One region of the Nocardia sp. CDC153 genome, then DNA from elsewhere that is predicted to be linked to it. Evidence: riboswitches for the same ligand, from Rfam matches in the RefSeq annotation. Region 1 holds a riboswitch; each other region holds the start of a gene.
What was found. A riboswitch is a leader RNA that binds a small molecule or an ion and turns the genes downstream of it on or off. The one in region 1 is predicted to bind cobalamin.
Positions count from the first base shown of each region.

Region 1 (4,272 bases):
TGGCGAACCCGGCGCACCAGGCCAGCGCGGCGGCGGTGTAGCCACCCGACGGGTGTCCGGTGAGAAACCCGCGCAGGGATTCGATGATCGGGGTGAAGGGCTGGTACTGCGCGAACTGCTTGACACCCGCGCCCATCTTGTCGGCGGGCACGATCGCGCTGCTCAGGAAGGGCAGCATGATCAGCGGCACCACGGACATGCCCGCGGATTCCGGGGTCTTGGCCGCCATGCCCAGCGCCACGACCAGCCAGGAGGCCGCGAACGAGGTCGCCAGCACGATGCCGATCGCACCGAGCCATTCGGCCGCGCTCGCCGGAGACCGGAAGCCCAGGGCAAAGGCCACCCCGAGCACCGCCGCCAGCGCGATCACATTGGTGAGGATGGTGGCCGCCACGTGGCCGGTGAGCACCGCGCCCCGCGAGACGTCCATGACCTTGAACCGGTTGATGACGCCCTTGGCCATGTCCGAGCTGACCGAGACCGCGGTGCCGGAGAGCCCGTAGTTGATGGCCAGCAGCAGCATGCCGGGTGTCGCGTAGTCGATGTAGTGTCCGCCGACATTGAAGGCGCTGCCGAACACGTAGACGAAGATCAGCAGCATCATCACCGGCATGAGCGCGGCATTGAAGACCGTGACCGGGTTGCGGACGATGTGTTTGAAGTTGCGGCGCAACATGATCGACGAATCGCCGATCGACGCCGCGAGGGGGCTGGGGGTGCTGGTCGTGGTGCTCATTGTGCTTCGGCCTCCGTGGTGGCGTGCCCGGTCAGGGCGAGGAAAACGTCATCGAGATCAGGGGTGTGGATGGAGACCTCATCGGCCTCGAGGGAGTGGTCGGCGAGCCGATCCAGCAGGGCCCGAAGGGGTTTCGTGCCGCCGTTGCCCGGCACCTGCAGGGTCAACGCGTCGTGGTCGGGGGTGGCGACGGGCAGCACCCGCAGCGCCGCTTCGAAATTCGCGCGGTCGGCGAACCGGAGCTGGATGTAGCTGCCGGGCACCTGCCGCTTGAGGTCCTCGGGCGTGCCCTGGGCGACGATGCGGCCGCCGTCGAGCACCGCGATCTGGTCGGCGAGCTGATCGGCCTCCTCGAGGTACTGGGTGGTGAGGAAGATGGTCACGCCGTCGTCGACCAGTTCCCGCACGATCTCCCACATGGTGCGGCGACTGCGCGGATCCAGGCCGGTGGTCGGCTCGTCCAGGAAGACGATCCGCGGCCGGGTGACCAGGGTCATGGCCAGGTCCAGCTTGCGGCGCATACCGCCGGAGTAGGTCGAGGCCTGCTTGCGCGCCGACTCGGTCAGGGCGAAGCGCTCCAGCAGCGAATCGACCACCTGCTTGCGGTCATTGCCGCGCAGCCGGTGCAGATCCGCCATCAGCTGGAGGTTCTCCTCGCCGGTGAGCAGGTCGTCGACGGCCGCGAACTGACCGGTGACGCCGATCGACGCGCGGACCGCCTTGGTCTGGGTGGCGATGTCGTAGCCCGCGACCCGGGCGGTCCCGCCGTCGGCGGTCAGCAGCGTGGTCAGGACATTGACCGTGGTGGTCTTGCCCGCGCCGTTCGGACCGAGCAGCGAGAAGATGGTGCCCGCACCGATGTTCAGATCGATGCCGTCGAGGATCGTCTTGTCCCCGTATGCCTTGCGCAACCCGGAGGCCGCGATTGCTGTGCTGTTCATGGCGACAACATTCGCCGGGCCGCCTGATACCGGCCTGACACCGACCTGACATCCGCGCTGATACCAGATTTTCCCTGTTCAGGCCCTCTTTTCCGGGGCCGGGCTTGCCGCCACGCGGGCCCGCCGCCTAGCGTGAGGGCCGCCGTGGTGCTCGGGAAACCGGTGGGAAACCGGTGCGGCCCTCGCCACTGTGATCGGTTAGTCGGTGCGTCGTCTGCCCCGCTCGTGCGGGAAAGGGTCACGGAATCTCGGTTCCGGAAGACCAGGCGCGCCGGCGTTCGACCCGTCAGCCAGGAGACCGGCCACGGCACCAACGAACCCCGTCCACGAGGTGCTGGAGAGGCCGCCCTAGATGTCCCTGCCCGAAAAACCGGTCCCGAGAACGCTTCCCACCCTGCGCTGGGAGCGGCGCGATTGGATCCGCACCGGCGGACTGCTCGCCGTCATCGCCGCGATGCACGTGGTGGCGTTCGGCATTCTGTTCGCGCTGGTGCTGCCCCAGCATTACACGGTCGGCACCCAGGTGTTCGGGGTCGGACTGGGTGTCACCGCCTACACCCTGGGCATGCGGCACGCCTTCGACGCCGACCACATCGCCGCCATCGACAACACCACCCGCAAGCTCATGGCCGACGGCAAACGCCCGGTGTCCGTGGGCTTCTGGTTCGCGCTCGGCCATTCCACCGTGGTGGTGCTGTTGGCCGCCGGGATCGCGGCCGGGGCCCGGGTGGCCACCACGCTGGTGGACGACGACTCCAGCGCGCGACAGGATCTGGGCCTGGTGGCCACGCTCAGCTCCGGCACCTTCCTGTATCTGATCGCCGCGCTCAATCTGGTGGCGCTGGCCGGGATTTGGCGGGTTTTCAAGGCCATGCGGGCCGGACAGTTCGACGAGCACGAGCTCGAACGGCATTTGGACAATCGCGGTTTCATCAACCGGATCCTCGGTCGGCTGACCCGCTCCATCACCCGGCCCGGGCAGATGTATCCGATCGGCCTGCTGTTCGGCATCGGCTTCGACACCGCCACCGAGGTGACGCTCATGGTGATGGCCGGGTCCGGCGCGGCCGCGGGCCTGCCCTGGTACGCCATCGTCTGCCTGCCGCTGCTGTTCGCCTCGGGCATGAGCCTGTTCGACACCCTCGACGGCACCTTCATGAATTTCGCCTACCACTGGGCGTTCTCGAATCCGGTGCGCAAGGTGTACTACAACCTGACCATCACCGGGCTCTCCATCGCGGTGGCCTTCCTGATCGGCACCATCGAATTGGTGGGCATCCTGCACGACAAGCTGGAGCTGACCGATCCGGTCACCGCGTGGATCTCCGGAATCGACCTGAACAATGTGGGATTCGTGATCGTCGGGCTGTTCGTGGCGGTGTGGGCGATCGCGCTGGCCTACTGGCGGCTGGCGAAGGTCGAGTCGCGCTGGTCCTTGACGGCCGAAAGTCCGTAGAGCACAGGGATGATCGGGGCGGTCGCGGGCAGCCGCCACCAGCCGTCATCGGTGCGGACCATGTCCGGCCAGCGCGGCCACGGGAGCGTCGCGGTCTCGGTGAGGCCGGTGATGCGCAGGCCCGCGGCGAGCAGCGCGTTGATCACCTCGCCCAAGCCGTGCCGCCATTCGTAGGCGGTGGTGTCGGTGGTGAGGTCCGGGCCGTCGGTGTAGGTGTGGACGCTGTCGCGGCGCTGCGCGCCCCGGCCTTCGAGGTAATCGTCGTGCAGCACCAGGCGATTCGGGTCCTCGCCCGGCGTGGGGGTGGGGCCGAGGGCGTGCAGCAGCGGATGGAATTCGACCAGGTAGAACAGCCCGCCGGGGCGCAGGAGATCGGCGATCACGCGGGCCCAGCGGTCCAGATCCGGCAGATAGCAGAGCGCGCCCTTGCCGGTGTAGACGATGTCGAAAGCCCTGCCGGTCAAGGATTCTCGCGCGTCATAGACGTCCGCGCACACGTATTCGACCGCGCCCCCGGCCAATTCGCGGGCGTGCCGCACCGACTCCGGGGAGAAGTCCAGGCCGACCGCGCAGGCCCCGCGCCGCGCGAATTCTATTGTCTCCGTGCCGAGATGGCATTGCAGGTGCAGCACATCGCGATCGCGCACCTCGCCGAGGGCATCCCATTCGAACGGCGCGAACCAATAGCCGGAATCGTGGTCGCGGTAGAAGCTGCTGGCGGCGTGAATGCCCGCGCGGGCATCCCAGTTGCGACGGTTCACCGACAGGGGATCGATGCTCACGCCGCCATGCTAGGTCGCCGACACCGGGAGGGCGTCAGAACAGGGACTGGGCGTCGGCCGCGATGACGAAGCCGTGGCCGTCCACCGTGCAGCGGACACCGCTCTGCATGGACTCGCAGATGACACCGCGCACGCCGATGGTCTGGCCGTATTCGAGGACCTTGCCGCCGCCTTCGTGAAAGCCGGGCGCGGTCGAGCCGTCGGTGGGCGGGCCGACGTAGACGCCCTGGTTGAGGCAGACGAATTCGGCGGTGCCCGCCCGCACCTGGGCGGCCACCGAGTGGCCCGGGTTGTTGGCGCAGGACAGGCCCGCGGGAATGACGGTGGCGTTCTTCAACTGGCAGCCCACGGTGTGGA
Region 1 is NZ_JAYKYU010000003.1:558,408-562,679, forward strand. Features, by position in the region: gene VMT65_RS19135 (ABC transporter permease) at 1-736, opposite strand, end outside; gene VMT65_RS19140 (ATP-binding cassette domain-containing protein) at 733-1,677, opposite strand; cobalamin riboswitch at 1,806-1,998, shown strand; gene VMT65_RS19145 (HoxN/HupN/NixA family nickel/cobalt transporter) at 2,030-3,133, shown strand; gene VMT65_RS19150 (class I SAM-dependent methyltransferase) at 3,076-3,915, opposite strand; gene VMT65_RS19155 (hypothetical protein) at 3,950-4,272, opposite strand, start outside.

Region 2 (4,272 bases), on a different contig from region 1:
CCGTACGACGATCCGATCGTGAATGTCGAGTACTCGCACCAGGTGCTCATCGATCAGGTGGGCGGGGTGAACGGGACGCTGCTGGTGGTGACCACACACACCACCGGGCACGCCAACCCGATCGAGCGGCCACAGGAGTACAACGCGGTCATCGCCAACCAGATCGTGCCGTTCGTGCGGCAGATCCAGCTCGACGAGATCGGCACCGTGTCGATCGGGCGCTGAGCATCGGAGCCTCAGCGCACGGCGTCGTCGGTGGCGGGGTGAATTCCCGAGGGCGGCACCAGATTCCAGCGCTCCAGCTGGGCGCGGACCTGCTCGGCGGCATCGATGTTCAGCGGGCCGCTGGTCCACAGGGCGTACGGCAGGTTCAGGAATCGGCCCGCGGTGACGGCGCGCAGATCGCGAATGCCGGGCTTGGCGCGCAGCAGGTCGATCTTCTGCCCGAAGGTCTGGGGCGGGTAGTCGACGAAGACGATGGCGTCCGGGTCGGCGGCGGCTATGCGCTCCCAGGACACGGCGGTCCAGGTGTCGGCGACATCGGCGAGGGCATTGCGGGCCCCGGCCGCCTCCAGAATCGCTTGGGGAGCGCCGAATTCGCCGCTGGACATGACGGTGTCGGAGGCGCTGTCGAAGACGAAGACGGTGGGGGGCTTTGCGGGCCGAGGGGCGGATTGCAGGGCGGCGAGGCGGCGGTCGAGATCGCTCGTCACCTCCGTGGCCCGGTCCTTGCGGCCGGTGATCGCGCCCAGCGCGGTGAGATCCGTGCGCAGGGCCGTCCACGGGTCCACCACGCCGCGTTCACCATTGGGGCGGCGGCAGCTCTCGGTCAGGATGTAGGGGGCGACCCCGGCGGTTCGCAGGGAATCGGGGGTCAGGTTCGTGGATTCCGAGTAGCCGTAGTTCCAGCCCGCCACTATCACATCCGGTCGCTGAGCGAGCACCGTCTCGCGTGAAGGGTAATCCGGCGCAACGGAATTCAGCTTGTCGACGGCGTCCCCGTAGTGCTTGCGCAGCGTGTCCGCGTCCCGCTTCAGGCTCGACACCGCCACGGTCTGGTCCTGCGCTCCCAGCGCCAACACCATGGAGATCAGGTTCCCGTCATTGACGAACATCCGTTGCGCGGGCGACGGAAAGCGCTGCTCCACACCGCAATTGCGCACGGTGAGGTTGCCCGACGTCGCCTGTGACGACCCGCATCCCGCCAGCACCGCCGCCGCGGCGATCAGCGCGAGCGCCGGGCGCACCCGGAAATCCGAAACCTTGGTCAAGACTGCGCCTTTCGTCATGCGGCACCGAACCGGTAGCTGCGGCGGCCCAAGAGGAGGAGAAACGCGGGGGCCCCGATCAGCCCGGTGAGGACACCCACCGGGATTTCGGTGGGGCGAACCAGAATTCGGGTGGCGGCGTCGGCGACCACCAGGAACAGCGCTCCGCACAGGGCGCTGGCCGGGAGCAGCACCCGATGGCGCGGACCCACCAGCAGGCGGGCGGCGTGGGGGATCACCAGGCCGACGAAGCCGATCCCGCCCGACACCGCGACCAGGACCCCGACCAGCACCGCCAGCAGCACGAACAGCGCGATCCGCAGCTCCCGCACGGAAACTCCGATCGAGGTGGCCGTGTCCGCGCCCAGGTTCAGCGCGTCGAGCGAATTCGCCGCCAGCAACAGCGCGACCAGCGCAGCGGCGACCACGCACGCGGGCAGCAGAATTCGAGTCCAGTCCGCGCCCGCGAGACTGCCCAGCAGCCAGAACAACACCGACTGCGCCGCCGACGGATCACTGCTGCGGAAGATCAGAAAGCTGCTGAAGGCGGAGAACGCGGAAGCCAGCACGGTACCGGTGAGCACCAAACGCAGTGGGTCGAGCCCACCTTGGGCCATGGCGATCAGAAAGACCGCCGCGGCCGCCGCCAGCGCACCGACCAACGCGCCCGCCGAAAGCGCCCACAATCCCGCACCCGCGAACACCCCAGAGGTAATGACGGCCGCCGCCCCGACACCCGCCCCTGAAGAGACACCCAGCAGATAGGGGTCGGCGAGCGGATTGCGCACCAGCGTCTGCATGGCCACCCCCGCCACCGCCAACCCAGCCCCGACGACGGCCGCGAGAATCGTTCGCGGCACCCGCAATTGCCACACGATCGTGTCCAGCCCGAGGTCGGCGGCCTCCCGGCCACCCAACCGGCTCCGGAGCACGCCGACCACCTCGCCCAGCGGAATGTTCTCCGCCCCGAATCCGGTCGCCACCACCATCGCGACAACCAGCAGTATCCCCATGACGGGCAGGGCTATCGATGTGCGGGCGCGCCTCATCGACGAAGCTCCTCGGGCAAATCGCGGCCTCTCGAGAGTTCTGCGCGGCGGGGGAGGTCTGACTCGCACCGGAAGCCCGGTACTCACAGTGGCGCGACCGTTCCGGATTCCCACCGGATTCCCGCACCCACCGACGATTACGGACGGACTCTACCGTCCGGAACCAATTCTCAGCGAATGCGGCTGCCGAGCAGGTGGCGGACGCCGCTGACGAAGAGTTGCAGGCCGAAGTCGAAGCGGGCGGTGGCGTCGGTGGTGTCGTAGAGGGGTGAATGTTCCTCGGCGAGAGCGCCTACCGAGTCCATTTGGATGCGCGACTGCTCGTCGACGGTCTGGCCGAGGACGTAGTAGAGCAGGGTGTAGGCGGCGAGGTCGGCTTCCTCGCGCGTCATGCCCGCGCGAATTGCCGCGCTGGCCAGGCGTTCCCGGCCCTTGCTGGTGGTGAGTCGGGAAGCGTAGGTGGCCGAGACCAATTCGGCTCCGTCGCGGTAGGCGAGCAGGCATTCGCGCAGCCGGTGCGCCAATTCGGTGATCTGCTTGGACCATTCGTCCGCGGCGACCGGCTCGTCCATGGGCGCGAGAATGCGGTCGGCGACCGCGCCGAGCAGGGCCTGCTTATTGGGGAAGTGCCAGTACAGCGCGCCCGGCTGAACATGCAGCGAGGTGGCCAGGCGGCGCATGGTGAGATCCGCCAATCCGTACTGGTCGAGAATGGCGATCGCGCCGTCGACCACGTCCGTGCGATGGAGTTGCACTGAAAAACCCGACCCTCTCGTGTTCCGGCTCACGTTCCGGACTGCTAGCCTACCCTGAACACCGTTCAAGTTGCTCGGCCACACCGGCCGGACGAAGGGATTCGCGCGGATATGACTCAGGCAGCCGTCACCACCGAAGCCGGTAGCACTGCAGGCGATGACATTCTCGCCATCGCTCGCGAGCAGGTGCTCGAGCGCGGCGTCGGCCTGGATCGGGAGCAGACCCTCGAGGTGCTGCGGCTCGGCGACGACCGGCTCGAGGAGCTGCTCGGCCTGGCGCACGAGGTCCGCATGAAGTGGTGCGGCCCGGAGGTCGAGGTCGAGGGCATCATCTCGCTCAAGACCGGCGGCTGCCCCGAGGACTGCCACTTCTGTTCGCAGTCCGGCCTTTTCCAGTCGCCCGTGCGCGCCGCCTGGCTCGACATCCCGTCGCTGGTCGAGGCCGCCAAGCAGACCGCCAAGACCGGCGCGACCGAATTCTGCATCGTGGCCGCCGTGCGCGGACCCGACGAGCGGCTCATGGCGCAGGTCGCCGCGGGCGTGGAGGCCATTCGCAACGAGGTCGACATCCAGGTCGCCTGCTCGCTCGGCATGCTCAACCAGGAACAGGTCGACCAGCTGGCCGCCATGGGCGTGCACCGCTACAACCACAATCTCGAGACCGCGCGCTCGTACTTCCCGAACGTGGTCACCACCCACACCTACGACGAGCGCTGGGAGACCCTGCGCATGGTCCGCGAGGCGGGCATGGAGGTCTGTTGCGGCGGCATCCTCGGCATGGGCGAAACCCTGGAGCAGCGCGCCGAATTCGCCGCCGACCTGGCGCTGCTCGAGCCCGACGAGGTGCCGCTGAACTTCCTCAACCCGCGCCCGGGCACCCCGTTCGGCGACCTCGAGGTGCTCCCGGCCGCCGACGCCCTGCGCGCCGTCGCCGCCTTCCGCCTCGCCCTGCCGCGCACCATCCTGCGTTTCGCGGGCGGGCGTGAGATCACCCTCGGCGACCTGGGCGCCAAGCAGGGCATTCTCGGCGGCATCAATGCCGTCATCGTCGGCAACTACCTGACCACCCTGGGTCGCCCCGCCGAAGCGGACCTGGATCTGCTGGGCGAGCTCAAGATGCCGATCAAGGCGCTCAACGAAACCCTCTGAAAAACTGGGGGTCCGGGGCCGCGGCGGCGGACCCGCGCTTACTGTAGGGAT
Region 2 is NZ_JAYKYU010000008.1:225,657-229,928, forward strand. Features, by position in the region: gene VMT65_RS36195 (lipase family alpha/beta hydrolase) at 1-225, shown strand, start outside; gene VMT65_RS36200 (ABC transporter substrate-binding protein) at 237-1,271, opposite strand; gene VMT65_RS36205 (FecCD family ABC transporter permease) at 1,286-2,317, opposite strand; cobalamin riboswitch at 2,351-2,486, opposite strand; gene VMT65_RS36210 (TetR/AcrR family transcriptional regulator C-terminal domain-containing protein) at 2,488-3,072, opposite strand; gene bioB (biotin synthase BioB) at 3,184-4,221, shown strand.
Region 2: linked by a shared signal. The riboswitch ahead of VMT65_RS36205 (FecCD family ABC transporter permease) and the one ahead of VMT65_RS19145 (HoxN/HupN/NixA family nickel/cobalt transporter) in region 1 are both predicted to bind cobalamin.

Region 3 (4,272 bases), on a different contig from region 1:
GTCATTGGAGATGAACTGTGGGACAGCCTATTTCACATGAGGTTCCAGACTATCCGGTCCAGAATTTGGAAGTCGCCAAGCGGGGGTTGGATTCCCATCGGGAGTGTGGCAAGGAGTGTGAGGCGCGGCGGTATTTCGCGGGGTTGGTGCCGTATTTGGAATTGTTGGCGAAGCGGCGGGCCGCGTCCTCGGGGTGGAATCTGTGGACCGAGCGGGGGTGAGGGTCAGGGGGCGAGGGGGTGGGCCGTGGTGCGCAGGGTCCAGGCGGGGGAGCGGTGGTGCAGGGTGGTGGCGGTCAGCGGCGGGATGTCTATGCGCCAGAAGGACTCTGCGGGGGAGTTCAGGGTGTAAAGGACTGCCGCGCGGACCACGCCGGGGTGGGTGATGGCGATGATGCGGTCGCCGGTTCCGGCCACGGTGTCGAGCCAGGTGCCGACGCGGGCGAGGAGGTCGGTGAGGGACTCGCCGCCGTGGGAGCGGTGTGCGGGGTCGGTGAGCCAGCCCATCAGCTGCTCCGGGGGCAGCTCATCCATGGACTTGCCCGACCACGTGCCGCAATCCAGGTCGCGCAGTGCGGGTTCCGGGGTTCCGGTGAGGCCCAAGGCCTTCGCGGTCTGCGCGGTGCGGAGCTCAGGTGCGCACAGGACCTGGCCGGGTTCCAGGCCGGGCAGGCCGCCCGCCTTCGTCGCGGACCGCTCACCCAGTGGGTTGAGCGGTTCGTCGGCGGGGAAGCGGGCGGCCTGTACCGCGTCGGTGATCGCGTGCGTGATCAGCGTGAGCCGGGTGACCGCGCTCATGCCGCCGCGGTCGCGGACTCGGCGCGCTCGCCGAGCAGGCGCGGGGCCAGCCAGGCGAAGCCGACGCCGATCACGATCCACAGAATCGCTTGGGCCGCGAAGGAATACAGCCGGAACTCGTACAGGTCGGCGGCGGGGAAGCCCGGGTACACGATCGCACCCGACGGATCCTTCAGCGCCTCCGGCGTTTCCGAGGCGAAGCTGGGCAGTGCGAGCATGACCACCGCCATGACCACCGTGAACGAGGCGGCCGCCGCCACCGCAGCGGTCCAGTTCCCCAGTCGCGCAGCCAGTCTGCGCCCCAGCCAGACCGCCGCCAGCAGGGCGACGGCGCTGATCGCGATCATGACCACGAACATCCCCGTGCGCTCCTTGATGGTGTCCGCGTCCGAGGACCCCGGCGGATTGGCCGGATACTTCAGGAACGGCACCGCGTACACCGCCAGGAACATCCCACCCGACACCAGCAGCGCCAGATTCCGCGCGGTGATCTTCCCGGCCCGCCGCAACGCCAGGTAGTACACGACCCCGAACAGCGCGCCCATGGCCATCCCCAGCACGATCACGCCGAAGCCGAGCCCGATGTTGGCCTGCTGTCCGCGGGTGAACAGCTCGGCGCCCATCTCGTGGTCCATGGGCTTGCCCGCGGCCTTGTCCAACGCCATTTGCGCGTCGTCACGCCCGGATTCGTAGTCGATGGCCCGATCGATGATGGGCTCGGCCAGGATCCGCGCGAACAGGAACGCCAGCAATCCACCGAGCCCGCCCAGCAGGACGCCTCGGCCGATGATTCGCTTTTCCATTGTGTCGACCCGATTCCCGCGACTAGTGGCAGGGGAAACCGAGGAGATGCCGTCCGTCGTGGACGAATTCGTGCACGTGCATGTCGTTGCCGAACACCGACACCGCGCCCTGGTCGAACCCGATGAAGTAGATCGCCAGCAGCGCCAACAGGGTGGTGCCGATCAACCACACCGGGGTGGGGATGGAAATGGAGACGGCACCGAGGCCGGAACGGGGAGCGTAGGACGTCGCCACGGGAACTCCTAGGGTGGGAGGGGGTTACGCGCCCCTCGGCCGATATCTACCTCGGCGGCCGGGGTCTGACTCACACCCGCGCGGAGTGCTCACAGTGGCGCGACCGTCCCGGATTTCCACCGGATTCCACGAATCGCCGATCAGATGACGATACGAGACCCCGAACGAACAGGTCAAACACCCGCCCACACTCTGGAACCCACGGCTCCGCTCCCATCGCCCGCCGGAGCTCGCTCTCATCGCCCGAGGGGGCACGGACCTGTTGCCCCGCGACACGGACCTGTTGCCCACGGCGGCTCGCTCGCTTCGCCTGTGGCTCGGACCCGCTGCCTGTGGGAGCTCTCCCTGCCGCGCTAGCTGGGGCTGGCACCTGTCGTCCGCCGGGGGGCCCGTGCCTCTCGGTGCGGGCGCTCGCACTCGTGGCCCGTGGGCTCGCGCCGAGCTGTCGATGGACCGGAATGGGTCCGAATCGATCTTTGATTGAAACCTGTTCTATCGCCCGGAAGCGGCTTTGACCAGCTGTTATTCGCCCGTCTGCCCTGGAGATTTGGGGCAGTTTTCCGAATCGGGGTGGGCGGGCCGGATGGGTTGAATACACTCCCCGCTGAAGTGAACATCTGACACTTCAGTTCTGGGATTAGAGGTACACATGAAGTCTGCTACACCGGGGGTTTTCGCTGCGCGCGCCGCGGCGGCTGTGATCGGCGGGGCATTGGTGCTCGCGGGGGCTACCGGATGCGGCAGTGACAAAGCATCGGACGGGTCCCAGGGCGGGACCAGCAGCACCGTCGCGACCTCGCAGGCCGTGAGCTCCGCGCCCGCCCCGACCACCACCGCGGCCCCGGCTCCGACTACCGAGGCGCCCGCGCCCCAGCCCGCCGCCACCGAACCCGCAGCGCCGCAACCGGTCGCGCCGGAACCGGCGCAGGCCCCGCAGCCCGCCCCCAAGCCCGCGCCGCAGACCCAGCAGGCCGAGAAGCCCGCGCCCCCGACCCTGGACGCTCCGGGATTCGAGCCGCGCGCCGGGTACTGAGCGAACTGGACGAGTAGGTGTTGGGCAATGGCGGGCGGTGGTTGTGCGCCACCGTCGTAGCGCTCGCGGCATCGCTGACCGCGGCGGGCGGCGCGGGTGCCGATCCGGCTCCCGCGGGCAAAGACCTTGTGGTGCTGGGTGATTCGTTCTCCGCGAACGAATGGGACCACTTCACCGGCCGCGACGACTGCAATCTGCACGGGCGCACGGCCTGGCCGGTGCAGCTGAGCCAGCTGATGGGCGTGTACGGGACCGATCGGGTCGACGACCCGTCGTGTCCGGGTGCGTCGATCGACAGCGGGCCCGGGTGGAGCCTGGCCCAGGAGGCGCAGCGGGCCGACAAGGAGGGTGCGTTCGGACCGAACACCAAACTGGTGACCATCCAGTTCGGGATGAACGACAAGTGGGGCTCGTCGGATCAGACCCTGTGGAATTCCTTGCAGCCCTGTGTGTTCAACCTCGTCCTGGGCTGTGATCCGGAGGCGATCGAACAGCATCGGATACCCGACTACACCGGGGTCTCCGGCGCGGTGATGGCCAAGCGCATGAGCAACGCCGTCACCTACATCAAGTACTACGCGCCGAACGCGAAGATCGTCTTCGTCGGGTACCCGGAGCTTTTCGTGCCGGGCAGCAGCACCGTCTGCCTCAGCATTGCCGGGGTCGCGCCGTTCATCAATCCGCGCGGGCGCGCGGTGGTGGAGTACCTCGACCGGATTCAGGCCGCGCAGCAGGAGGCGGCCCAGTTGCTGGGCATCGAGTTCTTGGACGCGCGTGCCCTCACCACCGGCCACGGCCTCTGCTCGTCGCAGCCGTGGTTGAACGGGATCCTCGATCCGCGCACGGGGATCGACGGCCTGCCCTTCCATCCGTCCACGCAGGGCGACGCCGTGGTCGCGCACGCGATCTACGACCGATACGGCCGCTGACCGATGCCGCGACCCGCGGCTCAGCACACTCCGCGCAAAACTGAAGACTCATAGTTCAATTTGCGATTCGAGGGTTCGAAAATGAAGTTCCGTCTCCCAGGCGCATCGGCCTCGCTGTGCGCCGCCTTCATGGCCATCGCAGCGGCCATGACGGGGACCGCGGGCGCGCACGCCGATACTCCGCTGGCCGCCACCGATCCGGCGGCGAGTGGCAAACCGCTTGTCATTCTGGGTGATTCGTACACCGCGAACGGGTGGGCCCCGTTCTCCAACGAGAAGAAGTGCGATCACGGCGACACCGCCTGGCCGGTGCAGCTCAGCGCTCTCATGGGGGTGTCGGGCGATCAGGTCTGGAATCAGTCCTGCCCCGGCGCGACCATCGAGGGCGGCGACGGCTACACCCTGACCGTGCAGGCCGCCAATGCCGCCAAGGCGGGCGCGTTCGGGCCCGGAACCAAGCTGGTGACAATCCAAC
Region 3 is NZ_JAYKYU010000001.1:1,065,930-1,070,201, forward strand. Features, by position in the region: gene VMT65_RS04810 (histidine phosphatase family protein) at 225-797, opposite strand; gene VMT65_RS04815 (CbtA family protein) at 794-1,600, opposite strand; gene VMT65_RS04820 (CbtB domain-containing protein) at 1,623-1,835, opposite strand; cobalamin riboswitch at 1,875-2,013, opposite strand; gene VMT65_RS04825 (hypothetical protein) at 2,485-2,868, shown strand; gene VMT65_RS04830 (SGNH/GDSL hydrolase family protein) at 2,886-3,797, shown strand; gene VMT65_RS04835 (SGNH/GDSL hydrolase family protein) at 3,879-4,272, shown strand, end outside.
Region 3: linked by a shared signal. The riboswitch ahead of VMT65_RS04820 (CbtB domain-containing protein) and the one ahead of VMT65_RS19145 (HoxN/HupN/NixA family nickel/cobalt transporter) in region 1 are both predicted to bind cobalamin.